2 regions of the Kitasatospora sp. NBC_00070 genome follow, and region 2 is predicted to be linked to the other one. Evidence: riboswitches for the same ligand, from Rfam matches in the RefSeq annotation. Region 2 holds a riboswitch; the other holds the start of a gene.

Region 1 (14,476 bases), 4.1 Mb from region 2:
CGGCGGCTCCCCTACTCCTCGCTGGTGCGAGAACCGTTGCGGTGCCAAGCACGCGGTGCCCGCCACCCGTACCTGAGCGCCAGCATCCGCAGCACGAACGCGGTCAGCGCCGAGGCCGTCCCGGTCGCGGTGGTGAGCTGTCCGGCGCCGATCAGCACCACCACCATCGCCGAGCCGACCAGTGCGGGCACCGCGTAGATCTCCCGGTCCCAGCGCAGCAGCGCGGGCATCTCGTGCGCCAGTACGTCCCGGATCACCCCGCCGCCGGCCGCGGTCAGCATGCCGAGCGCCATCGCGGAGACCGCGCCGAGGCCGTAGTCGTGCGCCTTGGCGGTCCCGGTGACGCAGAACAGGCCGAGGCCGAGCGCGTCCAGGGTCTGCACCGCACGGTTGATCCGCTCCACCTCGGGGTGCAGGAAGAACACCACCAAGGCGGCCATCAGCGGGGTGACGAAGTACCCGAGGTTGGTGAAGGCCACCACCGGGGTGGCCCCGATCACCAGGTCGCGCATCACCCCGCCGCCCAGCGCGGTCGCCTCGGCGAGCACACAGATGCCGAAGATGTCCATGTTCTTGCGGACCGCCAGCAGACCGCCGGACAGGGCGAACACGAAGATGCCGACCAGGTCCAGGGTCTGCTGCACATCAGGGGGGAAGAGCTGCGAAGTCACCGTCAATTCTTACCGCGCCGGTCACCCGTACGAGTACCAGCCGCCCCGGTGGGGGCCGCCGGGCCCACCGCCCGGCCCACCGCGACCAGGGCGGCCACCGGCAGCGCGACGGTCCCGTCCGGCTCGGCCCAGCGGGCCGTCAGCGCGTCGTAGCGGGCCCTGATCCGCCGCACCGTGGCCGGGTCCTGACCCTCGATCAGCGAGGAGGTGAGCACCGTGCCGGTCAGCACCGCCCGCCACCAGTGGTCCGGCCCGACCCGGTGGGTCCAGCCGACCCGGTGCACCTCGACCTCGGCCAGCCCGCCGGTCCGGAGCAGTCCGGCGAACCGCTCGGGCGTCGCGTACGGCCCGAACGGCGCCCGGTCCGGCAGCCCGGCCGGGCGGCTCGCGCCGGCCTCGGCGACCGCCTGGAAGAAGACCCCCTGGGCCTGGTTGACCGTCAGCTCGTCCCAGCAGGAGAGCACCACCCGGCCGCCCGGCCCGACCACCCGGGCCAGGTCCCGCACCGCCGCCACCGGATCCGGCACGTGGTTGATCACGAACGCCCCGACCGCACAGTCGAACTCGTCCGCCCCGAACGGCAGCCCCGGCAACTCGGCCCGCACCACCTCCGGCAGCACCCGCCCCGCCTCGGCCACCATCTCCGGCACCGCATCGGTGGCCACCACCTCGGCCCCGAGCCCGACCGCCGCCAACCCCAACCGGCCGGTCCCGCACCCGACCTCGAGCACCCGGACGCCCCGCGCCACCTCGGCCTCGGCCAGCAACCGCCCGTGCAGCCCGGCCGTCATCGCACCGAAACCACCGTCGTACGTACCACTCCGCCGCGCCCACCCACTGCGCTCGAACTCCGCGAACTCCACCACGTGCCGTCCCTCGATCGACCGTCACCGGCCGTGCCGAACCACAGCTTCGCAGGTGCTCAGCCCGCTACGGAGTCAGGGGCTCGGGGCTCTGCTGATGTGCGGCTCCGCCGCGTGGGCGACGCCGACTTTTGGCAGATGGCTCGGAAGAATCAGGGGCTCGGGGAACTGCGACGCCAGCCTCGGAAAAGGTCACGCGTGCGTAGGCGGTCAGGCACTTTCGCAGTGACCCGCACGCCAGATCTTCTCGCAGTTCCCCGAGCCCCTGGATAGTGCAACTGACTCGCCTGCCAAAGGGCGCAGCCCCGTAGCCCCTGGGCGGTGGACGGCTGAGCGCCTGCCCAGAGTGCAGCCCCGAGCCCCCCGGCCGGGAGGCTAGCCTGCGTTCTCCGGGAAGTGGCACGCCACCTGGTGCCCCGCCTTGGGTGCGGCGAGCGGCGGCTCCTGGCTCGCGCAGATCTCCTGCGCCTTCCAGCAGCGGGTCCGGAACCGGCAGCCGCTGGGCGGGTTGATCGGGGACGGCACGTCACCGGTGAGCCGGATCCGCTCGCGCTGCTGCCTGCGCCGGGTGTCGGGCGTCGGCACGGCCGACATCAGCGCGTTGGTGTACGGGTGCATCGGCGCCGCGTACAGCGAGTCCCGGTCGGCGATCTCCACCACCTTGCCGAGGTACATCACCGCGACCCGGTCGGAGACGTGCCGGACCACCGAGAGGTCGTGCGCGATGATCAGGTAGGTCAGGCCGAGTTCCTTCTGCAGGTCGTCGAGCAGGTTCACCACCTGGGCCTGGATCGACACGTCGAGCGCGGAGACCGGCTCGTCGGCGACGATCATCTTCGGCTTGAGGGCGAGGGCCCGGGCGATGCCGATCCGCTGCCGCTGGCCGCCGGAGAACTCGTGCGGGTAGCGGTTGTAGTGCTCGGGGCTGAGCCCGCAGAGCTCCAGCAGATCCTGCACGGCGCGCTTGGTGCCGTGCTCGGTGGCGACCTTCTGCAGCCTGAACGGCGCACCGACGATGGTGCCGACGGTGTGCCGGGGGTTCAGCGAGGAGTACGGGTCCTGGAAGATCATCTGGATGTCCCGGCGGAGCGGTCGCATGGCCGCCACGCCGAGGTGGGTGATGTCCCGGCCCTCGAACTCGATCTTGCCGCCGGTGGGTTCGTCCAGCCGGGTGACCAGCCGGCCCATCGTCGACTTGCCGCAGCCGGACTCGCCCACCACGCCGAGCGTCTCGCCCGGCAGGACCTCGAAGTCGATCCCGTCCACCGCCCGGACCGCGCCGGTCTGACGGCCGAACAGTCCCTTGGTGATCGGGAAGTGCCGGGTCAGCCCGGAGACCCGGAGCAGCGGCTCACGGTCGGAGGCCGGTGCGGCCGAAGGAATCGTCGCCGTCTGACTGTCCGTCATGGGGTCTTCTCCTGAGGGGTGGTACGTGCTCACAGCCGGGGCGCGATCTCTTCGGTGAAGATCCGGTGGCGCTCGGCGATCGGCAGGTGACAGGCGGCGTGGTGCCCGGGAGTCGCCTCGGCCAGCGCCGGGACGTCCGTGTCGGACCGGCCGCCGGTGAGCGAGGCGTACGGGCAGCGCGGGTGGAAGGCGCAGCCGGACGGCACGTTGATCAGGCTGGGCGGTGTGCCCTTGACCGGGATCAGCCGCTCCTGGAGCGGCCGGTCCAGGCGCGGCATCGAACCCAGCAGGCCCCAGGTGTAGGGGTGTTCGGGAGCCTCGAAGAGGGTCTCGGCCGGGCCGCGCTCGATGCACTTGCCGCCGTACATCACCAGGATGTCGTCGGCCAGCTCGGCCACCACGCCCAGGTCGTGGGTGATGATGATGACCGCGGAGCCGAACTCCTGCTGGAGATCCCGGATCAGGTCCAGGATCTGCGCCTGGACGGTGACGTCCAGTGCGGTGGTGGGCTCGTCGGCGATCAGCAGCGACGGGTCGTTGACCAGCGCCATCGCGATCATCGCGCGCTGCCGCATACCGCCGGAGAACTCGTGCGGGTAGGAGTCCACCCGCTTGTCCGGCTGCGGGATGCCGACCCGGTCGAGCATCTCGATCGCCCGGGTCCGGGCCTCCTTCTTGGAGGCGCCGGGGTGGTGCGCCCGGTAGCCCTCGACGATCTGGGCGCCGACCGAGTAGTACGGGTGCATCGCGGTCAGCGGGTCCTGGAAGATCATCGCCATCTTCTGGCCCCGCAGCTGCCGCACCCGCTCCGGGTCGGCGCCGATCAGCTCCTCGCCGTCCAGCCAGACCTCACCGGAGATCCTGGGCGCACCGCGCTTGGTGCCGGTGCGGTGCAGACCCATGATCGACAGGGAGGTGACGGACTTCCCGGAGCCGGACTCGCCGACGATACCGAGCGTCTTGCCCTTCTCCAGGCTGAAGTTGAGCCCGTCGACGGACTTGACCAGGCCGTCGTCGGTGGGGAAGTGCACCCGCAGGTCGCGGACGGTGAGGAAGCTCTCCGGAGCCGCGTCACGCTGACCGGGGACGATGGTGGTGTTCTTGCTCATGTCAGCCTCACCCGGGGGTCGACCACGGCGTACATCACGTCAACCAGGAGGTTCGCCAGGATGATGAAGAAGCCGGCGAACAGGGTCACGCCCATGATCACCGGAAGGTCGCTGGAGGCGATCGAGGCGACCGCCTCGTGTCCGAGACCCTTGAAGTTGAAGGTGGTCTCGGTGAGCACCGCGCCACCGATCAGACCGCCGAGGTCCATGCCGAACACGGTGAGGATCGGGGTCAGGGTGGAGCGCATGGCGTGCTTGCCGATCACCTTGCGCTCGCTCAGGCCCTTGGCCCGCGCGGTCCTGATGTAGTCCTCGCCGAGCACGTCCAGCAGGGTGGCCCGGGTGAGCCGGGCGTACGTCGCGGCGTACAGGAAGGCCAGGGTGATCCAGGGCAGCACCAGGTTCTGCGCCCAGGCGACCGGGTCGGTGCCCAGCTCGACGTAGTCGTGCGGGAACCAGCCGAGCTGGAAGACGAAGATCGCGCTGGCCAGCATGCCGGTGAAGTAGATCGGCAGCGAGACCCCGGCCAGGGCGGTGGTCATGGTGATCCGGTCCAGCAGGGTGCGGCGCTTGAGCGCCGAGACCACGCCGGTCGCGGTACCGAAGACCAGCCAGAGCACCGAGGCACCGGCGGCGAGCGAGGCGGTGACCCCGAGCCGGTCCAGCAGCAGCGGCCAGACCTCCTGCTCGGTCTTGAAGGAGTACCCGAAGCACGGCGCGGCACAGTGGTTGACCGACACGCCGGTGCTGTAGTCGCGCCCGATGAGCAGGCCCTTCAGGAACAGGTAGAACTGCTCGATGATCGGCTTGTCGAGGCCCATCTTGTGCCGGGCACCCTCGACCGCGACCTTGTCGGCGATCTTGCCGACGTAGAGCAGCGCCGGGTCGGTACCGGTGAGCTTCGGCACCATGAAGAAGATGCCGAAGGTGACCGCGGAGACCACCAGCAGCATGGCGACGACATTGACGAGCCGTCGGATGAAATACACGAGCATTGCGGTCGACCCCGCCGGGCGCCGGTCGGACCCCCTGTAGGGGTTCCGACCGGCGCCGGCGGAGCCTTCACCTGCCCTTCGGACTAGCTGAGCGAACTACGGAAGCGGGAGCAGGGCTGGGTCACTTGCCGTCGGAGACACCCAGGGCCTGGAAGTCCACCTCGCCGAAGGCGTCGTTGATGAAGACGTTGGTCAGACGCGGGTTGCGGTAGTTCAGCGCCTTGTCGGCGACGACCGGCAGCCAGACCGCGGTGTCCACGACCTTGTGGTTGATCTTCTTGTAGATCTCGGCGGCCTTCGCCGGGTCCTTCTCGGCCGCGGCCTGGTCGAACCAGGCGTTGACCTCCGGGTCGTTGGTCTCCGGGTAGTTGCTGTTACCGGTCTTGGTGATGAACCGGCCGTCCATCAGCGGCTGCATGTAGCCGGCACCGTCGGGGTAGTCCGCACCCCAGCCGGCCACGAGCAGGCCGTAGCCCTTGGTGTGGACGGTGTCGGGCGAACCCGCGACCGAGGCCAGCAGCTTGCCGTCGTACTGCTCGACGTTGACCGTGACGTTGATGGCCTTCAGGGCGGTCTGCAGCGCGACGGCCGTGTTGACCTCCTTGGCCTTGTTGCCACGGACGGCGATGGTGGTGGTGAAGCCGTCCGGCTTGTTGCACTCCTTGAGCTCGGCCTTGGCCTTCTCGAGGTCCGGCTTGCCCTTGGTCAGGCCGAACGGGTCGTAGTCGTCCGAGCCGAGGATGTTCGGGGGCAGCATCGAGCCGAACAGCGAACCGGCCGAGTTGCCGCCACGGGCGGTCTGCAGCGCGGTGGTGTCCGCCGCGTACAGCACGGCCTTGCGGCAGTGGATGTTGTCGAACGGCGCGACCGCCGGGACCAGCGAGATGAAGCGGATGAAGCCGTTGTACGGGTTGTCCGTGTTGGCCTTCAGCGCCGGGTCGGTGAGGACCTTGGCCTGGGCGGCCTGCGAGAGACCGGTCTGGGCCCAGTCGAGGTCGGCGGTGCCGTCCAGCTGGCGGGCGTCCATGTCGTCGGCGTTGGTGGTGATCGTCAGCTTGACGACGTCCGGCAGCGCCTTGCGGAACGAGTCGGTGGCCGGGTCCCAGTTCTCGTTGCGGACCAGCTCGTAACCCTTGCCCGGCTCGGCGGACTTGAACTTGTACGGGCCCGAGGAGACCGGCTTGTCACCGTACTTGGCGCCGGTGTCCAGCTTCTGCGGCACGGGCGAGGCGGAGCCCATCGCCAGCAGGTACGGGAAGGAGGAGTCCGGCTTGGCCAGGTGGAAGATGATCGTGGTGTCGTCCGGGGTCTCCACCGTCTTCAGACCCAGCTTGTTCGGGTCCGTGTCGGTGTAGGGGCCCTTGTAGTCCTGGCCCTGGTCCAGCGAGTTGATCAGGTAGGTCGGACCGCCCGCGACGACGTCCTGCGCGAAGATGCGCTCGATGCCGTACTTGATGTCCTTGGTGGTGATCGGCGAGCCGTCCTCGAACTTCAGGCCGCTCTTCAGCTTGAAGGTGTAGGTCTTGCCGTCGGCGGCGATCTCCGGCTGCGCGGCGGCGAGGTCCGGAACGAGCTTCAGGCCCTCCTTGCCCGGCTTGCCGTCGAAGGCCAGCAGCGTACGGGCGTAGAAGCGCTCGTAGTTCCACACCGAGGCGTAGTAGGCACGGCCCGGGTCCAGGGAGTCGACGTCCGTGCTGGACCACAGGTTGAGCGTGCCGCCCTTCTTGTCGGAGGGGTTGTGCACCTTGTCGACGGCGGCGTTGAAGCCACCCTTCGAGGCGGAGTTGCTGGCGCCGTCGCCGGCGCCGCCGCCCTTCGAGCCGCCGCAGGCGGAGACGGTGAGGGCCAGCGTGGCCACCAGGGCGGCGGCGGCGAGCGTCCTGTTACGCGTCATGGGTACGGATCCTCCTGATGATGTGCGGGCCTGAGCGGTCCGCCGGGGGGTTCTGGTCCCCCAAGTGGGTGGCCGCGGGGTGGACCGGCCGTCGATGGGGGTCGGACGGCCATGCGGGATCGAGCAGTTGGAACTCGCCTCGGGGCTCAGTTGCCCTTGGGGTCGAGCGCGTCACGCAGGCCGTCGCCGAACAGGTTGAAGGCGAGGACGGTGACGAAGATCGCCAGGCCGGGGACCACCATGTAGGTCGGGTCGACCTGGTAGATCCTGGTGGCATCGGAGAGCATCTGGCCCCACGAGGGGGTCGGCGGCTTGACGCCCGCGCCCAGGAAACTCAGTGCGGCTTCGCTGAGGATGTTGGTCGGGATGATCAGGGTCGCGTAGACCAGGATCGGCGCCACCAGGTTGGGCAGCAGCTCACGGAGCAGGATGTGCACCCGGCCCGCGCCGAGACTGCGGGCCGCGTCGACGAACTCCCGTTCGCGCAGCGACAGCGCCTGGCCTCTGACGATGCGTCCGATGTAGGGCCAGCCGAAGAAGCCGATCACCAGCACCAGGATCGCCATCCGGACCCCGCTGCCCTCGAGCCCCAGCAGGGAGTTGGGCATCACCGAGACCAGCGCGATGCTGAACAGCAGCTGCGGGAAGGCGAGCAGGACGTCCATCACCCGGCTGATCGCGGCATCGACCCAGCCGCCGAAGTACCCGGCCGTGACGCCCATCAGCACGCCGATGACCACCGAGACGGCGGCCGCGAGCAGCGCCACGGTCAGCGAGATACGCGCGCCGTAGACGATCCGGCTGAACACGTCGCGACCGAAGGTCGGGTCCACGCCGAACAGGAAGTCGCCACTCATACCGCCGAACGCGCCCTTGGGCAGGCCGAGGTCGGGGTTGATCTGGTCCGGGTGCGGCTCGTCGACCGGGTGACCGAGCAGCGCGGTGAGCACCGGCGCGAAGACCGCAGCCAGGATCAGCAGCAGCACCACGACGCCACCGGCCAGCGCGACCTTGTCGCGCCTGAGCCGGTCCCAGGCGATCCGGCCCGGCGAACGGCCCTCGATCCGCTTGGCCGGTACCGCAGTTGGCGGCGGAGCTTCGGTGGTGCTCTCAGTGGAAGTGCTCATGTCTCAGTTCGTTCCCCTCGCCGACGGTGGCCGGCCCACGGTCCGGGCGCGCTCGGACGACGGGCCCGGTGGGGCCCGGGCCCGAGGCTGGTCCGGTTTCGCGTACTGGTGCGGTGGTGGTGCTGGTGCGTCGGTGCGGTGCTGCCGGCCGCAGATGCGGCGGTGTACGAAGAATGCTGAAAAGCAAGGGATTTGCAGGACCGGGTCGGCCAAACCCTTGAACCGCGTTGGGCAGACTCTCTGGCATCCGGGTTGCGCTACGCCAGACCTGACAACCGAAGGATGCCCAACTGTGATCTGTCCGCATGCACTCGTGATCTTGCCGAATAACGCTCTTCACACAGCTGTTACATGCCTGTCAAGATGCGTGCAGAGGAACAACCGGGACGTACCCCAACGACCGGCCCGGAGCAGGGACTTCACTGCCAGGGTTGATGCGGCCAATACCCCTGGGCCGGGTGGGGGCGGGCCTCCCGGTCGAAGAACGGCCGGGCGAAGGCGCGCATCCACAGCGCCACCGGGTCCCAGTCGTCGGCCAGCACCACGGTGGAGACCGGCAGGCCGGCCGGGGTCTGCGGCACCGCGCGCTGCACCAGCGCCCTCGCCGCCTCGACGGCGGGCGGTGAGGTGTCGTACAGGTCGAGGCCGATCGCCAGGTAGGGCTCACCCAGGGCCGGGCGCACCCAGGCCTGCCGGAGCGCCCTGACCGGGCGCACCTCGGCCGCCTCGCGCTGCAGCTGGGCGTAGAACAGCGGTGCCTGCACCACCGGCTCGGTCAGCTGGAGCGGGCCGGCCGGCAGCCGCTCCAGACCGGCGGCGACCCGCCGCAGGTCGGCCCAGGGCACCCCGACCCCGCCACCGGACACGTGCGGGTTGAGCCACAGGCCCCAGCGGGTCCGGTACAGCGCGTTGGCGATCTCCGGGCCGGAGATCACCTCGTGGCTGCGGGCCCAGCCGCTCGCGGCCAGCTGCTCGGGCGAGGTGACGGCGGGGGCGTAGCCGTGCCCGCCGAGCTCCATGTTTCCGTACTGGGCGTCCGGGCTGCCCGGGGTGCCGTGCCACAGCAGCATCCAGACCCGGCCCTCGGCCAGCGCGTACAGCAGCCGCTCGTAGGCGTCGAAACGGTCGGGTGCGACCTCGCCGAGGGCGCGCTCGATCGCGCCGTCTGCCGCCGCTCCCGCGCTCATGCCTCGCTCCGCCCGTTTCCGCCCGTCCGGCCTGGGCTCCGAGCGAAGCCTATTGGCCCGGCCCGACAGCCGTCATACCGCCGCCCCGTACCGGTGGGTCGCCGCCCGGCCCGGTCAGGCTCGGCCCGGGACCGCCCCGGACCTGACGTAGAAGGGACGTACCCGGCTGAGCATCCACTCCACCACCGGATCGGCCACCAGATCCAGCAGCACCAGGTGGACGCCCCACGGCGGCGGGGTGGTTCCGAGCGCCCGGCCGAGTGCCTCGTTCACCTGACCCGGATCGGCCGGCCAGCCGGCGTCCAGCTGCACCCCGATGAACAGCACCGGCGCGTCCCGCTCCACCCCGGCCAGCGCCCGACGGGCCGTCAGCACCCCGGGCAGCTCGGCGAGTTCGGTGATCGCCGCGCCCAGGAAGGCGTACGGCTCCTCGGCCGGCTCCGGCTCCCGGAGCGCCACCCTGGCCCCGTCCGGCTGCTGTTCCCAGCGCTCGCCCTGCGGGCCCCGGCGCAGCTCGCCGACCCCCTCCGGCGGCACCGGGATGCCCACCGGCGCCTCCGGGTTGACCGCGATGCCGACCCCGAGCGGCAGGCCCCGGGCGAACTCCCAGGCCGGGGCGATCGCGAACGGCAGGCCCGGGGCGTGCTGCAGGAAGGTCTCCTGCGAGGAGAACACCGGCACGTACGGCGAGCCGGCCAGTTCGATCGTCGGCAGGTCGAGACCGCTGCCCTGCGGGTCGGCGCCGGCCGGCAGCGGGATCCAGACCTGACTGCGCGCCAGCACCTCGATCACCCGGGGCGTCGCCCCCGGATCGCCGAGCGCGGCGGTCAGCACCTGCTCCAACTCGTTGACCGGCCAGCTGCCGCCGGGCGGCGCGGTGCCCGGCTCGGCCCATGCCTGCGCCCCTGTGTCGCCCGCCGGGTACCCCATCGCCGCCGCTACCGCCCCTCTAGGTCTCTGCTGCCAAGCAGCGTAGCGGTCGGACCCCCCTCCCCCCGGGGTACCGACTCGTGCCATGATGACCCCGCTGTACAACTTCACACTGGCCGCTCGAACCCGCGCGGGAGAGTCCGGACTGCCCTCGTGGCACAGGCCGGCGCCGAAGGAGCAAGTCCTCCCCGGAATCTCTCAGGCACCCCTACCGCCCGGGCGAGGCAGATCTGGAAAGTGGACACGGCCGCGCCGTGCGCCCACCCACGGTGCAAGCCGCCATCCTTGGATGTGCGGTGAAGCTCTCAGGTTGTGACGACAGACGGGGAGACTCCACCCCTGCATGCCCGTTTGCTGCCAAGGAGTCCAGTCACCATGTCCCCTCGCCTCACCGCGCTCGACGCCCTGCACCGGTCGCTCGGCGCGACCATGACCGACTTCGCCGGCTGGGACATGCCGCTCCGCTACGGCAGCGAGCGCGAGGAGCACCTCGCCGTCCGCACCAAGGCCGGCCTGTTCGACCTCTCGCACATGGGCGAGATCACCGTGACCGGCCCGCAGGCCGGTGAGCTGCTGGACCACGCGCTGGTCGGTTTCATCTCCGCGCTCGGCGTGCTGCGGGCCCGCTACACCATGATCTGCCGCGAGGACGGCGGCATCCTGGACGACCTAATCGTCTACCGCACCGGTGAGACCGAGTACATGGTGGTCGCCAACGCCTCGAACGCCCAGGTGGTGCTGGACGCGCTGACCGAGCGCGCGGCCGGCTTCGACGCGGTGGTCCGGGACGACCGGGACGCCTACGCGCTGATCGCGGTCCAGGGCCCGGAGGCGAACGGCATCCTGGCCTCGGTCACCGACGCCGACCTGCCCGGCCTCAAGTACTACGCACTGCTGCCCGCCACCGTCGCGGACCGCGAGGTCTGGCTGGCCCGGACCGGCTACACCGGCGAGGACGGCTTCGAGGTCTTCTGCGCCCCGGCCGACGCCGAGCACCTGTGGAACGCGCTGACCGAGGCCGGCACCCCGGTCGGCCTGGTCCCGGCCGGCCTGTCCTGCCGCGACACCCTCCGCCTGGAGGCCGGCATGCCGCTCTACGGGCACGAGCTCTCCACCGACCTGACCCCGTTCGACGCCGGTCTGGGTCGGGTGGTCCGGTTCGACAAGACCACCAACAACGGCGAGTTCGTCGGCCGCAAGGCGCTGGAGGCCGCCGCCGCGCAGGCCGAGGCCAACCCCCCGCGCAAGCTGGTCGGCCTGGTCTCCGAGGGCAAGCGCGTCCCGCGCGCCGAGTACGCCGTCGTCAGCCCGGACGGCACCCCGATCGGGCGGATCACCTCGGGTGCCCCGTCCCCCACGCTCGGCAAGCCGATCGCCATCGCGTACGTGGACGCGGCGCACGCCGCCCCCGGCACCGCGGTCGCCGTCGACGTGCGTGGCAAGCACGAGCCGGTCGAGGTCGTTGCGCTGCCGTTCTACAAGCGCGCCCGCTGAGACCCTTTCAGTTCCGCCCCTTCCGAGTTCCGGGCCCCGGTCCGCTCAGCGGACGGCTTCGCCCTACCCTCTTGCGATCCTGGAGAATGACGCCATGAGCAACCCCACGCACCTGCAGTACACCGAGGAGCACGAGTGGCTGACCGCCGCCGAGGACGGTGTCTCGACCGTGGGCATCACCGCCCACGCGGCCGATGCCCTCGGCGACATCGTCTACGTCCAGCTCCCCGAGGTCGGTGACACCGTCACCGCCGGTGAGACCTGTGGTGAGCTCGAGTCGACCAAGTCGGTCAGCGACCTGTACTCCCCGGCGACCGGCGAGATCGTCGAGATCAACCAGGCCGTCATCGACGACCCGGCCTCGGTCAACAGCGACCCGTTCGGTGACGCCTGGCTCTTCAAGGTCAAGGTCGAGGCGACCGACAAGCTGCTCAGCGCCGACGAGTACTCCGCCTTCATCGGCGGCTGACCACCGGTTGACGGGGAGTCGGCCGCAGCGCGGCGGCCGGCCCCTCCCTGGTCCACTGCCCTTACCGCCCACCCGTCGCCCGCCGCCACCCTTCCAGGGAACGCGCTGCGCGCGGCTGTGTTGAATGGGAAGACCCTGACATGACGGTTCTCAACCAGTCCCTGCACGCGCTCGACCCCGAGATCGCCGCCGCGGTCGACGCCGAGCTGCACCGCCAGCAGACCACCCTCGAGATGATCGCCTCCGAGAACTTCGCGCCCGTCGCGGTGATGGAGGCCCAGGGCTCGGTCCTCACCAACAAGTACGCCGAGGGCTACCCCGGCAGGCGCTACTACGGCGGCTGCGAGCACGTCGACGTGGCCGAGCAGATCGCCATCGACCGGGTGAAGGAGCTGTTCGGGGCCGAGTACGCCAACGTGCAGCCGCACTCCGGCGCCTCCGCCAACCAGGCCGCGCTGTTCGCGATCGCCCAGCCCGGTGACACCATCCTGGGCCTGGACCTGGCGCACGGCGGCCACCTGACCCACGGCATGCGGCTGAACTTCTCCGGCAAGCAGTTCAACGTGGTCGCGTACCACGTCGACTCGGCCGGCCTGGTCGACATGGCCGAGGTCGAGCGCCTCGCCAAGGAGCACCGCCCCAAGGTGATCATCGCGGGCTGGTCCGCCTACCCGCGCCAGCTGGACTTCGCCGAGTTCCGCCGGATCGCCGACGAGGTCGAGGCCTACCTGTGGGTCGACATGGCCCACTTCGCGGGCCTGGTCGCCGCCGGTCTGCACCCGAACCCGGTCGAGTACGCGGACGTGGTCACCTCCACCACGCACAAGACCCTCGGCGGCCCCCGCGGCGGCATCATCCTGGCCAAGCAGGAGTTCGCCAAGAAGCTGAACTCCTCGGTCTTCCCCGGTTTCCAGGGCGGTCCGCTGGAGCACGTGATCGCGGCCAAGGCCGTCTCCTTCAAGGTCGCCGCCTCGGACGACTTCAAGGAGCGCCAGCAGCGCACCCTGGAGGGCGCGAAGCTGCTCGCCGAGCGCCTGCTCCAGGACGACGCGGCCGCCGCCGGCGTCTCGGTCCTCTCCGGTGGCACCGACGTGCACCTGGTCCTGGTCGACCTGCGCAACAGCCAGCTCGACGGCCAGCAGGCCGAGGACCGGCTGCACGAGGTCGGCATCACGGTGAACCGCAACGCGGTCCCGAACGACCCGCGCCCGCCGATGACCACCTCCGGCCTGCGGATCGGCACCCCGGCGCTCGCCACCCGCGGCTTCCTGGCCGAGGACTTCCGCGAGGTCGCCGACATCATCGCCGAGGCCCTGCTGCCCACCTACGACGAGGCCAAGGCCGAGTCGCTGAAGGCCCGGGTCACCGCGCTCGCCGTGAAGTACCCGCTCTACCCCGAGCTGTAGCCGGCTCTTCGCCGGGAGATGTGACAGGCGACACCCGCCACACCTCCCGGCGCCCCGGGGCACCGCGCACACTGGACAGTGAGGCGGTGCCCCGTCCCATGCTCAGCGCGAGTCCGTCCACGAGACGGGCCGTCACCCTCCACGAGACCAGACAAGGACGTCACCCCGTGGCCATCAGCGTCTTCGACCTCTTCTCCATCGGCATCGGCCCCTCCAGCTCGCACACCGTCGGCCCGATGCGCGCGGCCCGGATGTTCGCCCGCCGCCTGAAGTCCGAGAGCGTGCTGGCCCAGACGGTCGGCATCCGGGCCGAGCTGTTCGGCTCGCTCGGCGCCACCGGCCACGGCCACGGCACCCCGAAGGCCGTCCTGCTCGGCCTGGAGGGCAACTCCCCCCGCACCGTCGACGTCGACCAGGCCGACGTGGACGTGGAGCGGATCAGGGCGGAGAAGCGGCTGCACCTCCTCGGGGTGCAGGACATCGCCTTCGACCCCGACACCCAGCTCATCCTGCACCGCCGCAAGTCGCTGCCGTACCACGCCAACGGCATGACGCTCTGGGCCTTCGACGCCGACGGCGCCGAGCTGCTGTCGAAGACCTACTACTCCGTCGGCGGCGGCTTCGTGGTCGACGAGGACGCGATCGGCGCCGACCGGGTGGTGCCCGACGACACCGCGCTGCGCTACCCGTTCCGGACCGGCGAGGAGCTGCTCCGGCTCACCCGGGAGACCGGCCTGTCCATCTCCGGCCTGATGCTGGAGAACGAGAAGGCCTGGCGCAGCGAGGCCGAGATCCGAACCGGGCTGCTGGAGATCTGGCAGGTCATGCAGGAGTGCGTGACCGCCGGCATGAGCCGCGAGGGCATCCTGCCGGGCGGCCTGAAGGTCCGTCGCCGGGCCGCCTCCGGTGCCCGCGCGATGCGGG
Region 2 (14,476 bases):
CTTCGGCGTGCGGTTCGACCCGGTCGGGGAGCGGGTCTCCTTCGTGGACGAGCTGGGCCGGGTGATCGGGGACGACCGGGCGCTGCTGGTTCTGCTCGACCTGGTCGCGGCCGAGCGGCGGAGCGGGCAGGTGGCACTCCCGGTGACCACCACCCGGATCGCCGAGCAGGTCGCGGCGTACCACGGCACCCAGGTCACCTGGACCAGCACCTCGCCGGACGACCTGGCCAAGGCCGCCTCCGCGGAGGGCACGGTGTTCGGCGGCGACGGGCGCGGCGGTTTCATCGTGCCGGAGTTCAGCGGTGTGCTGGACGGCGCGGCGGCCTTCGTCCGGCTGGTCGGCCTGGTGGCCAGGACGCAGCTGACGCTCAGCCAGATCGACGCCCGGATCCCGCAGGCGCACATCCAGCGCCGGGACATCGCGACGCCGTGGGCGGCCAAGGGCATGGTGATGCGCTCGGTGGTCGAGGCGGCGGGCAGCCGGCGGCTGGACACCACCGACGGCGTCCGGGTGGTCGAGCCGGACGGGCGGTGGACGCTGGTCCTGCCCGACCCGGCCGAGGCGGTCACCCACCTCTGGGCCGAGGGCCCGGACGACGAGGCGACCCAGGCGTTGCTGGACGAGTGGGCGGCCGTGGTGGACGGCGCCGGACGGTAGTGCGGAGAATCGGGGCGGGTGGCCGGCGGCCACCCGCCCCGATCGCGTTCCCGGCACCGGTCGATCACGATCGAGTGGTGATTCGGCGCGTGTACGGCGGGGGGTGTGCACGGCCGTCCCCCACGACATGGGACGATGTTCCGCATGCCAGCATCGCCGACGCCGAGTGACCGGGATGGACGCTACTCCCGCCCGGACGCCTCGATGTCCCTGCTGACCAGCGTGATGGACCATGGGCTGGACGAGGGCTACGCCGAGGCGGCCAAGGCCCGCGCCGGCGAGGGCCCGCGCCGGATGCCGACCGCGCTCAAGGGCAAGGCGGTGCTCGCCCTCGGGCTGGCGCTCGCCACCGCGGTGGTGACGGTCGGTGCGGTCACCTCGCGCCAGGCGGCGCCGACCCTGGCCAAGGAGCGCGACGCCCTGGTGCAGCGGGTCAAGGACGCCAACGGCAACACCGACCACCTCCAGCAGCAGATCCAGGACCTGCGCGGCAAGGTCGACCGGGCGCAGAGCCAGGCCCTGCAGGCCGACGGCAACGGCGCGCTGGCGCAGCTCGCGGGCCGGGCCGGCACCGCGGCCGTGGACGGCCCGGGCCTGAAGCTGGTGCTGGAGGACGCCTCAGGCACCGGCGCGGGCGGTTCGGTCTCCGACCCCCGGCAGGCGGACGGCTTCTCCAACACCGGGCGGCTGAAGGACCGGGACATCCAACTGGTCGTCAACGGCCTGTGGCGGTCCGGGGCCGAGGCGGTCTCGGTGAACGGCCAGCGGCTGACCGAGCTCTCGGCGATCCGGGCGGCCGGTGACGCGGTGCTGGTGGACAACCGGCCGCTGGTGCCGCCGTACACCGTGCTGGCGATCGGCGACGGCGCGAAGTTCGCCCAGACCTTCCAGGACGGCGAGGCGGGGCGCTACCTCAAGCTGATCCAGGACGGGTACGGCATCAAGTCGACCCTCACCGTCCAGAAGAAGCTGACCGTGCCGGGCGCGCTCGGCATCACGCTGCGGTACGCGCAGCCCGACACCTCAGGAGCAGCTACACCGTGATTGCCGTTCTGGGTCTCGTGATCGGCGTGGTCGTCGGTCTGATCGTCCAGCCCGAGGTGCCGGACGCCGTGGTGCCGTACCTGCCGATCGCGGTGGTGGCGGCGTTGGACGCGGTCTTCGGTGGTGTCCGGGCGATGCTGGACGGCATCTTCGACGACAAGGTGTTCGTGGTCTCGTTCCTCTCCAACGTGGTGGTCGCCGCGCTGATCGTCTACCTGGGCGACCAGCTGGGCGTCGGCTCGCAGCTGTCCACCGGCGTGGTGGTGGTGCTCGGCATCCGGATCTTCTCCAACGCGGCGGCCATCCGTCGGCACGTGTTCCGGGCCTGAGGAGGAGCGGTGGCAGCGGAAGAACAGCCCGAGGAGCAGCGGCCCGAGCCGGTCCGTGAGCCCGGACAGCCTGAGCGGCCCGAGCCGGCGGCGCCCGTGAGCGACAAGCCGGCGGGCGAGCAGCCCGCGGCCGAGGAGCCGGAGACCGACCCGCGCCGTCGGCTGGGTGTCGCGCTCTGGCCGCCCCGGTTCTCCCGGGGGCAGGTGGTGGTGGCGGCGCTGCTGCTGGTGCTCGGCTTCGCGCTGGCGGTGCAGGTGCGGTCGACCAACGACCACAACCAGCTGCGCGGGGCGCGGCAGGAGGACCTGGTCCGGATCCTCGACGAACTGGACAGCCGTCAGCAGCGTCTCCTCCAGGAGAAGACGCAACTGGAACAGTCCCTGGCGCAGTTGGAGAACAGCTCCAACCAGGCCAAGGAGGCCCAGGAGCAGACCAGGAAGAAGGCGACGGAGCTCGGGGTGCTGGCCGGTACGGTCCGGGCCACCGGTCCGGGGATCGTGCTGACGATCGATGATCCCCAACGGCAGGTGAAGGCGGATATGCTGCTGGACACCCTGCAGGAACTCCGAGCCGCGGGGGCGGAGGCGATTCAGATCAACGACGTGCGAGTGGTGGCAGGCACCTACTTCACCGACACGGACGCGAGCGTGCAGGTCGACGGCAGGAATGTCTCGGCGCCGTTCCGTTTCACCGTGGTGGGGAATCCGCAGGACCTGACACCCGCGCTGAACATCCCCGGCGGCGTGGTGCGCAGCCTGGAGAAGCAGCAGGCACGCGCCACCATCACCCAGGAGCAGAAGGTCGTCGTGGACGCCCTGGCCGCTCCGACGGTCCCTCAGTACGCCAAGCCGGCGGCGAAGTGACGGCCCGACCTCCGTACGGTCCGTCAGGTTTCGACCGCCCCCGGTGCGGGTGGGCGCCCCGGCATCGGAGACACTGGGACGTCACGCTCGCCCGATCACGGCCGCCAGTCCGGCCGACCGCCTGTCCGAGCCTCACACCCTGCCCCGCGGGCGGGTCTGTCACACGCAAGGGGATTCGCCCGTGAGTCTGTTCTCGAAGCTGTTCGGCCGTTCCAACCGTCGCCCCGCGGCGGTCGAGGAGCCGACCGCGCGGCACCGCCGTGCGGACGAGTCGGCCGTGCCGGGGATGCGGCCCGCGCCCGAGCAGGCGCAGTACGCCGAGCGTCCGCTGTACCGCGAGGGCGGTCAGGCTCCGGTGAATTCGGCGGGCTACGGCGCGTCGGTCGATGCTTCCGGGGCTCCGCGCATAGGTTTCCAGTCGGGACCCTCAACCTCCGGTGGAGGGTTCGCCCAGGAGAACCCCTATGCCGATCACACCCTGCCGGGTGTGCCGCACCAGGAGGCAGCGCAGATGGCCGGTGGTCCGACTCCGTGCCTCCGGTGCGGGAACCCGAACCCGGCCACGGCACGCTTCTGTTCCAACTGCGGTACCGCGCTGCGCGGCGGGCAGCTGCCCGAGGGCGCGGCCGAGACCACCTCGACCATCTCGATCTCCGGCCTCGAGTCGTACGACCCGAACACCACCACCGGCACCGGCACCACTCCGGCGCTGTCGGCCGAGGTGCTGTCGGCGATCGACGCGCTGCCGCCGGGCTCGGCCCTGCTGATCGTGCAGCGCGGCCCGAACTCGGGCAGCCGCTTCCTGCTGGACGCGGACGTGACCACGGCCGGGCGTCACCCCGAGGGTGACATCTTCCTGGACGACGTCACGGTCTCCCGCCGGCACGTGGAGTTCCGGCGCCACCCGGGCGGCTTCACGGTGGCCGACGTGGGCAGCCTGAACGGCACCTACGTCAACCGCGAGCGGATCGACGAGGTGCAGCTCAACAACGGCGACGAGGTGCAGATCGGCAAGTACCGGCTGGTCTTCTTCGCCAGCCACCAGCGGGGGTACTGAACCCAACGTCGGCAGGAGCCCGAGTGACCGCGCACACCCCCAGCACCGCCGAGCTCTCGCCCGTCCCCGGTTCGCGCCGGGCGGGCGAGGTACGGCGCCGTGGTGACGAACTGCTCAGCATCGGTGCGGTGCTGACGTTCCTCCGGGACGACTTCCCCGAGGTCACCATCTCGAAGATCCGCTTCCTGGAGGCGGAGGGCCTGGTGGAGCCGCAGCGGACCCCCTCGGGCTACCGCAAGTTCAGCTCCGCGGACCTGGACCGGCTGGCGTACGTGCTGCGGATGCAGCGGGACCACTACCTGCCGCTGCGGGTGATCCGCGAGCACCTGGACGCGATCGAGCGCGGTGAGGCGCCGCCGGCGCTGCCCGCGCCCGACAACCGCCCCGGGCCGCTGGAGGAGGCGGACCGCGAGCTGGTGGCCCACCCGGGCGGCGGTGTGCGGTTGGGCCGCTCCGAGCTGCTGGCGGCCGCCGAGGCCGGTGAGGCCGAGCTGGTCGAGTGGGAGTCGTACGGACTGATCTCGGCCGGTTCGGACGGCGGGTACGACGGCGAGGCGCTGCAGGTCGCCCGGTTGGTCGCGGAGCTGGGCCGGTTCGGTCTGGAGCCCCGGCACCTGCGGGCGGTGAAGGCCGGCGCGGAGCGCGAGGTGGCCCTGATCGACCAGGTGGTGGCCCCGCTGCGGCGGCACCGCAACCCGCAGACCCGGGCGCACGCCGAGGCCACCGCGCGCGAACTGGCGACGCTCTCGGTGCGGCTGCACGCGGCCATGGTGCAGGCCGGACTGCGTTCGCGGACGTAGTGCCTGACCGGCTGCGCTTTCATATCCGGGGCAGGGGTCATAGGGTTGCGATGTGAACGAGCTCGACGTCGTGGGTGTCAGGGTGGAGATGCCTTCCAATCAGCCGATCGTGCTGCTTCGGGAGGTAGGGGGCGATCGGTACCTGCCGATCTGGATCGGTCCCGGTGAGGCGACGGCCATCGCGTTCGCCCAGCAGGGCATGACGCCGGTGCGGCCGCTGACCCACGACCTGTTCAAGGACGTGCTGGAGGCGCTCGGCCAGCAGCTCACCGAGGTGCGGATCAGCAACCTGCGGGACGGGGTCTTCTACGCCGAACTGGTCTTCTCCGGCGGGGTCGAGGTGAGTGCCCGGCCGTCCGACGCGATAGCGCTGGCGCTGCGCACCGGTACGCCGATCTTCGGGGCCGAGGAGGTGCTCGCCGAGGCGGGCATCGCGATCCCGGACGAGCAGGAGGACGAGGTGGAGAAGTTCCGCGAGTTCCTCGACCAGATCTCGCCGGAGGACTTCGGCGGCCAGCAGTAGTCCGGCTGTAGTCCGCCACGCCGTCCATCGCAAGTCGTGTTTTGCCAAAGGGCGTTCGCATACCCACACTGAGGGCACGAAAAACCACTCGGCCGGGTGACATTGTCACCGGCGCCCGGCGTGGCGATCGTTGACGGGTCCGGGGCGACTGCTTACCGTCAGGAGTGGCTCCGGTCGGTTACGCCTTCCGGGGGCCGACGGGGCATCAGGACGAGCGGACGGAGGTAGGCATGAGCGGCACGGGCGACGAAGCAGCCGTCGGAGGCCAGTGCTCCGTGCACGTTCCGCGCTCCGCGCGCAGTGTGCTGGAGCGTGCTCGGGAGGGTGCCGGCGGCGAGCCGGGGCTGCCGAGGGTCAGCCGGTTCCCCGCGGTGCAGGCGGGCCAGCCCGCGATCGAGCGGCTCGCGCCGACCTCGGCACTGGTCGGCTACCGGGGCCCGACGGCCTGCGCGGCGGCCGGCATCACCTACCGCCAGCTGGACTACTGGGCCCGGACGGGCCTGCTGGAGCCGAGCGTGCGGACGGCCTACCCGGCCAACTCGCATCGGCTGTACAGCTTCCGCGACATCCTGCTGCTGAAGATCGTGAAGAGGCTGCTGGACACCGGGGTGTCGCTGCAGAACATCCGGGTGGCGGTCGGCCACCTGCGGGGCACCGAGTCCGAGGACCTGACCGGGCTGACCCTGATGTCCGACGGCGCCACCGTGTACGAGTGCACCTCCCCGCAGCAGGTGGTCGATCTGCTGAAGGGCGGTCAGGGGGTCTTCGGCATCGCCGTGGGCGCGGTCTGGCGGGAGCTGGAGACGACCCTGAGCCGGCTGCACGCCGAGCGCACCGACACCGGTGAGACCCTGGCCGGCCAGGACCCGGCCGACGAACTGGCCCAGCGGCGCAACCGCGCGGGCTGACCGCACGTCGCTCTCCCCGGACGGACGATCAAGGGGAGGCACGATGCGGCGGGCGGTGCAGCGGCGGCTGTTCCAGGCGGTGGTGGCGGCGAGCGCGGTGGCGCTGGCGCCGATGACCTGGCTCTGGCTCGGGGCGGGGGACCGGATCGGCACGGTGGCGCAGGCGCCCGCGGCGCCGGTGGCGGTGGTGTTCGGGGCCGGGCTGTTCGACGGCAAGCCCTCGCCCTACCTGGCGCACCGGCTGGACGCGGCGGTGACGCTCTTTCAGGACCACCGGGTGCAGGCCGTGCTGGTGACCGGCGACAACAGCCGGACCGAGTACGACGAGACCGACGCGATGCGGGACTACCTGGTCGGGCACGGGGTGCCCGCGGTGCGGGTGGTGGAGGACTACGCCGGCTTCGACACCTGGGACTCCTGCAGCCGGGCGCAGAAGGTCTTCGGGGTGGAGCGGGCGGTGCTGATCAGTCAGACCTTCCACGTCCGGCGGGCGCTGGCGCTCTGTCAGGCGGCGGGCATCGACGCGTACGCGGTCGGGGTGGACGAGGCGACCGACCGCACCTGGTACTACGGCGGGCTGCGGGAGATCCCGGGGGCGGGCAAGGCGGCGCTGGACGCGCTGTTCGAGCCGGACCCGGCCTTCCTCGGCGAGAAGGAGCCCGGCCTGGGCCGGGCGCTGGCGGACGCCGCGCCCTGACGACCGCGATCCGACCGGCCGGGACCTGACACGGCCGCACCGGGTCGTCCGGAAACTGTCGTACCCCTGCGGGATGATCGACCCGTGCGGTCAGTGCCGAGCATCCTCCACCTCGACATGGACGCCTTCTTCGCGGCGGTGGAGCAGGCGGCCAAGCCGAGCCTGCGCGGGAAGCCGGTGATCGTCGGCGGCCTCGGCGGCCGGGGCGTGGTGTCCACCGCCTCGTACGAGGCCCGGAAGTTCGGCGTGCACTCGGCGATGCCGATGGCCCAGGCCCGGCGGCTGTGCCCGAACGCGGCCTTCCTGACCGGCCGGTTCGAGGCCTACCGGCAGGTCAGCGAGCTGGTGATGGGGCTGCTGCGGGAGCTGTCCCCGCTGGTCGAGCCGCTCAGCCTGGACGAGGCCTTCGTCGACCTGGAGGCCGGCCCGCACGGCGAGCTGCTGGCCGACGTCGGGCCGGTGGCCGCACCGGAGCTGATCGTGGCGATCGCGGCCGACCTGCGGGCGGACATCACCGAGCGGACGGGCCTGACCGCCTCGGTCGGCCTGGCCGGCTCCAAGCTGATGGCGAAGATCGCCTCCGAGCAGGCCAAGCCGGACGGCCTGGTGCTGGTGGAGGCCGGGCAGGAGCGGGCGGTGCTGGCCACCATGCCGGTCCGGGCGCTGCCCGGGGTCGGCCCGGCCACCGAGCAGGTGCTGCGCCGGGTCGGCCTGGAGAAGGTCGCGGACCTGGCCGCGGCGGGTGAGGCGGAGCTGGTCCAGCTGCTCGGGCGCTCGCACGGCCTCGGGGTGTTCCAGATGTCCACCGGCCAGGACGACCGCCCGGTGGTGGCGGACCGGGACGCCAAGTCCGTCTCGGTCGAGGACACCTTCGAGGTGGACCTGCTGGACCGGGGGCGGGTGCTGGCGGAGATCGACGTCCTGGCGGCCCGGTGCATCCGCCGCCTGCACGCCAGCGGCCGCTCGGGGCGGACGGTGGTGCTCAAGGTGCGGCGCTTCGACTTCTCCACCCTGACCCGCTCCGAGACGCTGCGGGCGCCCACCGACGACGAGACGGTGATCGCCGAGGCGGCCCGCCGGCTGGCCCTCCAGGTGGACATCACCGGGGGCGTGCGGCTGCTCGGGGTGGGGGTGTCACAGCTGGCGGACTTCACCCAGGAGGACCTGTTCGCGCAGGCGGAGCAGGCCGAGCGGGCGGAGCGGGCCGCCACGCCGGAGGTGCTGGAGGAGGTCAGGGCCGAGCCGGCGCCGGTGGTGGAGGAGACCAGGCACTGGCGGCCGGGGCAGGACGTGACGCACGCTCAGCTCGGCCCGGGCTGGGTGCAGGGCAGCGGGGTGGGCCGGGTGACGGTGCGGTTCGAGACCCCGCAGAGCGAGATCGGCCGGGTCCGTACCTTCGCGGTGGAGGACCCGGAGCTGACGCCGTCCCGCCCGCAGCCGCTGCGGCCCGGGATGGTGCTGCCCGAGGAGGCGTACGGGGACGGCTGAGAGACGGGAGCGGCCCCCGCACCGTGTCCAGCGGTGCGGGGGCCGTTCATCCGGCCGGGCCCCGGGTGCGGTCGTGATGCCCTCACGTACCGCCGTGGGCCCGGTGACCGCGCGACCCGTCCCTGAGCGCGCGGTCGACGCCGTCAGGCGTCGGTCTTCACCGGCTCCGGGGCGGAGGCGGCAGCCTCGACCGGGGCGGGCGTGGTCTTGACGGTGCGGATCGCGAACGGCACCACGGCCGCCACCAGGCACATCGCGCCGGCCACCCAGAAGGCGTGCTGGTAGGCGTCCAGGGTGGGCAGCGGGATCGGCAGGTGCGGGATCAGGTCGCCGGTCAGGATGGCGCCCATCACGGCGGTGCCGATGGCGCCGCCGACGGTGCGCAGCACGGCGTTCATGCCGTTGGCGATGCCGGACTGCTCGACCGGGACGGCGCCGTTGATGTAAGCGGGCATCGCGGCGTACGCCAGGCCGACGCCGAGGCCGAAGACGGCGGAGGCGAGGTAGATGTCACCCTCGGCCCCGTGCCGGACCGCCAGGTACATCAGGCCGATGGCGCCCAGCAGGCCGCCGAGCACCAGCGGGAGCCGGGGGCCGCGACGGGCGATCAGCAGCGCGCCGACCGGGGCGGCGACCATCGAGCCGATGGCGGAGGGCAGCAGCATCACACCGGCGTGCAGCACGCTGGCGGTGAAGCCGTAGTGCGCGACCTTCTCGGGGGTCTGCGCGAAGTTGCTGATCACCATGAACGAGCCGTACATGCCGAAGCCGATCAGCAGCCCGGAGAGGTTGGTGAAGGCGACGGCCGGCCGGGCCATCATCTTCATGTCGACCAGCGGGTGGGCGACCCGGACCTCGATGAGGCCCCAGACCAGGGCGACCACCGCGGCGACGGCGAACAGGCCGAGGGTGCGGGTGGAGGTCCAGCCCCAGGTGTTGCCCTGGCTGACCGCGACCAGCAGGGCGCAGAGCCAGCCGGCCAGGGTGAGCGCGCCGAGCGGGTCGGCGCCGCCGTTCTTGTCGGTCACCGGGTCGGTCGGGACCCGGAAGATCACCAGGACGATCGCCAGCAGGCCGAAGGCCAGGCCCATCCAGAAGATCGACTTGTAGTTCCAGTGCTCCAGCAGCAGACCGGTGGCGACCAGTCCGAGGCCGCTGCCGACGCCCATCGAGGCGCTGATCAGGGCGACGCCGCCGGTGACCTTCTCCTTGGGGAGCTCGTCCCGGACGATGCTGATCGCCAGCGGGAGCACCCCGCCGCCCGCGCCCTGAAGGACGCGGGCGACCACCAGCCAGGTGAACGAGTGGGTGCCGACCGCCAGGGCGGACCCGGCGACCAGGCCGCCGAGCGAGACCAGCAGCATCGGCTTGCGGCCGCGCAGGTCGCCGAAGCGGCCGAGCAGCGGGGTCAGTACGGCGGCGGACAGCAGGTTCGCCGTCATCAGCCAGGTGATGTTCGAACCGGAGACGTCCAGTTCCTTGGCCAGCGAAGGCAGGATCGGGACGACCGCGGTCTGCACCACGCTGAACGCCAGCATCGCCAACACCAGGGCGGGGAGCACGCGCGCGCTGCTCGGCCTCACGGATTTTCCTCCAGTTCGGGCCACCCTGGCAGAGAGCTTCAGGTGGGAGAAAGTCAATGAACTGAAGTAAAGATGCCGTCAGATACTTCACTGTGTCAAATATTGCTTGGTGAAGCTTTGGCAAAGTGGCGGGGCGTCAGGACGGCCGGAGCGGTTCCGGGCGCAGCTGGCCGGAGTTGGCGGCGGTCGGCGCGGGTGCCGGCGCGGGTGTCGGGGTGGTGGTGCTGTCGTGGATCTCCACCTGCTCGCGGCGCAGCTCCTCGCGGATCAGCGCCTCCTCGGTGAACCGCTCGACCACCAGGCGGACCCGTTCGACCGGGGCCAGGTACTTGCGCACCACGGGGCGCTCCTCCCGGAGCGTCACCTCCTCGACCGCCTCGGCGATCTCCTGCTCGCTGAGCGCGGCCCGCTCGGCCTCGGTGACCGGCACCCGCTCCACCCGGACCCGCTCCTTCACCACCGGCACCTTGCGCTCGACCGCCTCGGTGGTGACGTACTTGCGCAGCTTCGCGGTGCCCAGCACGTGCCACTCGGTCGTGACGTCCAGCCGCTCCTCGCGGCAGGTGATCTCCACCGGGCCGGCCGGCGCGTTGCCGACCGTGGTCGGGGCGGGGGAGGGGGCGCCGGTGGTGGCGGGCGGCGGGCTGAGGACCGGATCGGTGTGCTGCTTGGCAGCCGGGGCCTCCGGGGTGGTGGTGAAGGCCATCGGGGCGGCCGCCACGGTCGGGGCGGCGGGTGAAGCGTTCATGCTGGTTTCCTTGCTGAGGGTGCCGAAGTCGAGGTCCTTGGCGGTCCCCGACCCGTTGCCGACCGCGGCCGGCGGAGCGGCACCGCCCGCGTCCAGGCCGTAGTAGCGGTAGAGCTGGAGCTCCTGGGCGGGGGAGAGGTGCTGGCCGACCCCGAAGTCGGGGGAGTCCTTGATCAGCGACTTGTCGTACGGCACCTTGAGCTCCTCCCCGGAGAACTCGCTGGTGGTCAGCGGGACGAAGGCGTCCCGGCCGAAGATTCCGGTACGGACGGCGGCCCACTCCGGCTCGCCGGTCGCGTCGTCCAGGTAGACCTCGTCGACCGTGCCGATCTTGTCGCCGTTCCGGTCGACCGCCTTGTGGCCGATCAGGTCTCGCGGGTCGATGTCGGTCTGCACGCTGTCCTCCAACAGGTACGAATGCCCCGTTGACGGGTCGTCAGGGGGCGGCCGAAGGAGCTGGACGGCCGCACTTCACACGAAAAGCCATCAAACGGACGCTGGCGAGCCGGGTGCACCCGTCCGGGGCAGTCCGCCGGACCGGGGCACCCGTGATCAACCGGCGTGTCGCTGGTACCCTGGGCCGCGACTGCCGAGCCCGCTCGGGAGAGTCCCCGCACCGCCCGGCGGTGTCACGGGGACGCCGAAGGAGCAAACCCTCCCCGGAATCTCTCAGGCATCCGTACCGTGCGGGGTAGGTCACTCTGGAAAGCAGGGCAGGACCGACGGCGAGGGAGCCGACGGACCCCACCCTCACCGACGGTGCAAGCCGACGGGGCGGCCCTGCGGCCGCCGCGTGCGGGCGAAGCTCTCAGGTACCGATGACAGAGGGGGAGGCCTGACGGGCTCGTTCGTCCCCGGCTCCGCTGTCCCACAGTGGTGTTGCCGTCCGGCGTGCGTGCCCCCGCCGGTCCGTGACCAGGAGGCCTCGACCCCATGAATGCCCAGCCGACCCTCACCGAGCTTGAGCAGTCAAGCCCCTTCGAGAGCCGTCACATCGGCCCCGACGCCGCCGCCCAGGAGAAGATGCTGGCGCAGGTCGGGTACGGCTCGCTGGACGAGCTGTCCGACGCCGCCGTCCCGGACGCGATCAAGAGCCTGACCGCGCTCGGCCTGCCGGCCGGCCGCAGCGAGGCCCAGGTGCTCGCCGAGCTGCGCGAGCTGGCGGACCGCAACCAGGTGCTCCAGCCGATGATCGGCCTGGGCTACTACGGCACCTTCACCCCGCCGGTGATCCTGCGCAACGTGCTGGAGAGCCCGGCCTGGTACACCGCGTACACGCCGTACCAGCCGGAGATCTCGCAGGGCCGGCTGGAGGCCCTGATCAACTTCCAGACCGTGGTCGCCGACCTGACCGGCCTGGACACCTCCGGCTCCTCGCTGCTGGACGAGGGCACCGCCGCCGCCGAGGCGATGGCGTTGGCCCGCCGGGTCGGCAAGGTCAAGGGCGGGATCTTCCTGGTCGACGCCGACACCCTGCCGCAGACCGTCGCGGTGATCCAGACCCGGGCCGAGCCGACCGGGGTCGAGGTGGTCGTCGCCGACCTGTCCGAGGGCATCCCGGCCGAGCTGGCCGAGCGCGGCGTCTTCGGCGTGCTGCTCCAGTACCCCGGCGCCTCCGGCGCGGTCCGCGACCTCGCCCCGGTGATCGAGCAGGCGCACGGCCTGGGCGCGATCGTCGCGGTGGCGGCCGACCTGCTGGCGCTCACCCTGCTCAAGTCGCCGGGCTCGCTCGGCGCCGACATCGCCTGCGGCACCTCGCAGCGCTTCGGTGTCCCGATGGGCTTCGGCGGCCCGCACGCCGGCTACCTGGCGGTCCGCGCCGCGTACGCCCGCAGCCTGCCCGGCCGCCTGGTCGGCGTCTCGGTCGACGCCGACGGCAACCGCGCCTACCGCCTGGCGCTGCAGACCCGCGAGCAGCACATCCGCCGCGAGAAGGCCACCTCCAACATCTGCACCGCCCAGGTGCTGCTGGCCGTGATGGCCTCGATGTACGCGGTCTACCACGGCCCCGACGGCCTGGCCGACATCGCCCGCCGGACCCACCGCTACGCCGCCGCGCTGGCCGAGGGCCTGCGCGCGGGCGGCGTCGAGCTGACCACCGGTCAGTTCTTCGACACCGTCACCGCCAAGGTGCCGGGCCGGGCCGCAGCGGTGGTCGCCGCCGCCCGCGAGAACGGCGTGAACGTCTTCCGGGCGTCCGAGGACCTGGTCTCGATCTCCTGCGACGAGACCACCACCCGCGAGCACCTGGCCGCCGTCTGGGCCGCCTTCGGCGTCACCGCCGAGGTCGCCGAGGCCGCCGACGCGCTGCCCGCCGCCCTGCTGCGCCAGGACGAGTACCTGACCCACCCGGTCTTCCACAGCCACCGCTCGGAGACCGCGATGCTGCGCTACCTGCGCCGCCTCTCGGACCGGGACTACGCGCTGGACCGGGGCATGATCCCGCTGGGCTCCTGCACCATGAAGCTCAACGCGACCACCGAGATGGAGCCGGTGACCTGGCCCGAGTTCGGCCAGCTGCACCCGTTCGCCCCGGTGGACCAGGCCGAGGGCTTCCTGACCCTGATCCGGCAGCTGGAGCAGCAGCTGGTCGAGGTGACCGGCTACGACGCGGTCTCCATCCAGCCGAACGCCGGTTCGCAGGGCGAGCTGGCCGGCCTGCTCGCGGTCCGCGCCTACCACCGCGCCAACGGTGACACCCAGCGCGACGTCTGCCTGATCCCGGCCTCCGCGCACGGCACCAACGCGGCCTCCGCCGTGATGGCCGGCATGCGGGTGGTCGTGGTGAAGACCCTGACCGACGGCGACGTGGACGTCGAGGACCTGCAGGCCAAGATCGAGCAGCACCGCGAGCAGCTCGCGGTGCTGATGGTCACCTACCCGTCCACCCACGGCGTGTTCGAGACCCAGATCACCGACATCTGCGCGGCCGTGCACGAGGCCGGCGGCCAGGTGTACGTGGACGGCGCCAACCTGAACGCCCTGGTCGGCCTGGCCAAGCCGGGCAAGTTCGGCGCGGACGTCTCGCACCTCAACCTGCACAAGACCTTCTGCATCCCGCACGGCGGCGGCGGCCCGGGCGTCGGCCCGGTCGCGGTGCGCTCGCACCTGGCGCCGTACCTGCCGAACCACCCGCTGCAGCCGGAGGCCGGCCCGGCCACCGGTGTCGGCCCGATCTCGGCCGCCCCGTGGGGCTCGGCCGCGATCCTGCCGATCTCCTGGGCGTACGTCCGGCTGATGGGCGGCGAGGGCCTCAAGCGGGCCACCCAGGTCGCGGTGCTGAACGCCAACTACATCGCCAAGCGGCTCGCCCCGCACTACCCGGTGCTCTACACCGGCCCCGGCGGTCTGGTCGCGCACGAGTGCATCATCGACCTGCGCCCGCTCACCAAGGAGACGGGGGTGACCGTGGACGACATCGCCAAGCGCCTGATCGACTACGGCTTCCACGCCCCGACCATGTCCTTCCCGGTGGCCGGCACGCTGATGATCGAGCCGACCGAGTCCGAGGACCTGGGCGAGATCGACCGGTTCTGCGAGACCATGATCGAGATCCGGGCGGAGATCGAGAAGGTCGGCAGCGGCGAGTGGGCGGCGGACGACAACCCGCTGCGCAATGCCCCGCACACTGCCGGCGCGTTGGCCGGTGAGTGGACGCACGGCTACTCGCGCCAGGAGGCGGTCTTCCCGGCCGGCGTGAACCCGGCGGACAAGTACTGGCCGCCGGTGAGCCGGATCGACGGCGCGTACGGCGACCGCAACCTGGTCTGCTCCTGC

Evidence for each region. Region 2 has a riboswitch for glycine ahead of gcvP (aminomethyl-transferring glycine dehydrogenase). Riboswitches for the same ligand answer to the same signal wherever they lie in the genome.
Region 1: another riboswitch for glycine. It lies ahead of gcvT (glycine cleavage system aminomethyltransferase GcvT); the one in region 2 lies ahead of gcvP (aminomethyl-transferring glycine dehydrogenase).

Annotation. Positions count from the first base shown of each region.
Region 1 covers NZ_CP108247.1:4,913,837-4,928,312, reverse strand. The annotation lists gene OHV05_RS22650 (IclR family transcriptional regulator) at 1-76, shown strand, start outside; gene OHV05_RS22645 (trimeric intracellular cation channel family protein) at 12-671, opposite strand; gene OHV05_RS22640 (class I SAM-dependent methyltransferase) at 674-1,537, opposite strand; gene OHV05_RS22635 (ABC transporter ATP-binding protein) at 1,910-2,941, opposite strand; gene OHV05_RS22630 (ABC transporter ATP-binding protein) at 2,971-4,050, opposite strand; gene OHV05_RS22625 (ABC transporter permease) at 4,047-5,045, opposite strand; gene OHV05_RS22620 (ABC transporter substrate-binding protein) at 5,167-6,939, opposite strand; gene OHV05_RS22615 (ABC transporter permease) at 7,086-8,066, opposite strand; gene OHV05_RS22610 (enhanced serine sensitivity protein SseB C-terminal domain-containing protein) at 8,486-9,253, opposite strand; gene OHV05_RS22605 (enhanced serine sensitivity protein SseB) at 9,368-10,183, opposite strand; glycine riboswitch at 10,305-10,407, shown strand; gene gcvT (glycine cleavage system aminomethyltransferase GcvT) at 10,559-11,677, shown strand; gene gcvH (glycine cleavage system protein GcvH) at 11,772-12,146, shown strand; gene glyA (serine hydroxymethyltransferase) at 12,287-13,552, shown strand; gene OHV05_RS22585 (L-serine ammonia-lyase) at 13,720-14,476, shown strand, end outside.
Region 2 covers NZ_CP108247.1:847,150-861,625, reverse strand. The annotation lists gene OHV05_RS03965 (sugar phosphate nucleotidyltransferase) at 1-658, shown strand, start outside; gene OHV05_RS03960 (DUF881 domain-containing protein) at 803-1,702, shown strand; gene OHV05_RS03955 (small basic family protein) at 1,699-2,031, shown strand; gene OHV05_RS03950 (DUF881 domain-containing protein) at 2,041-2,895, shown strand; gene OHV05_RS03945 (FHA domain-containing protein) at 3,077-3,952, shown strand; gene OHV05_RS03940 (MerR family transcriptional regulator) at 4,063-4,752, shown strand; gene OHV05_RS03935 (bifunctional nuclease family protein) at 4,805-5,275, shown strand; gene OHV05_RS03930 (MerR family transcriptional regulator) at 5,506-6,183, shown strand; gene OHV05_RS03925 (vancomycin high temperature exclusion protein) at 6,227-6,880, shown strand; gene OHV05_RS03920 (DNA polymerase IV) at 6,965-8,368, shown strand; gene OHV05_RS03915 (MFS transporter) at 8,512-9,951, opposite strand; gene OHV05_RS03910 (PRC and DUF2382 domain-containing protein) at 10,088-11,095, opposite strand; glycine riboswitch at 11,290-11,394, shown strand; gene gcvP (aminomethyl-transferring glycine dehydrogenase) at 11,633-14,476, shown strand, end outside.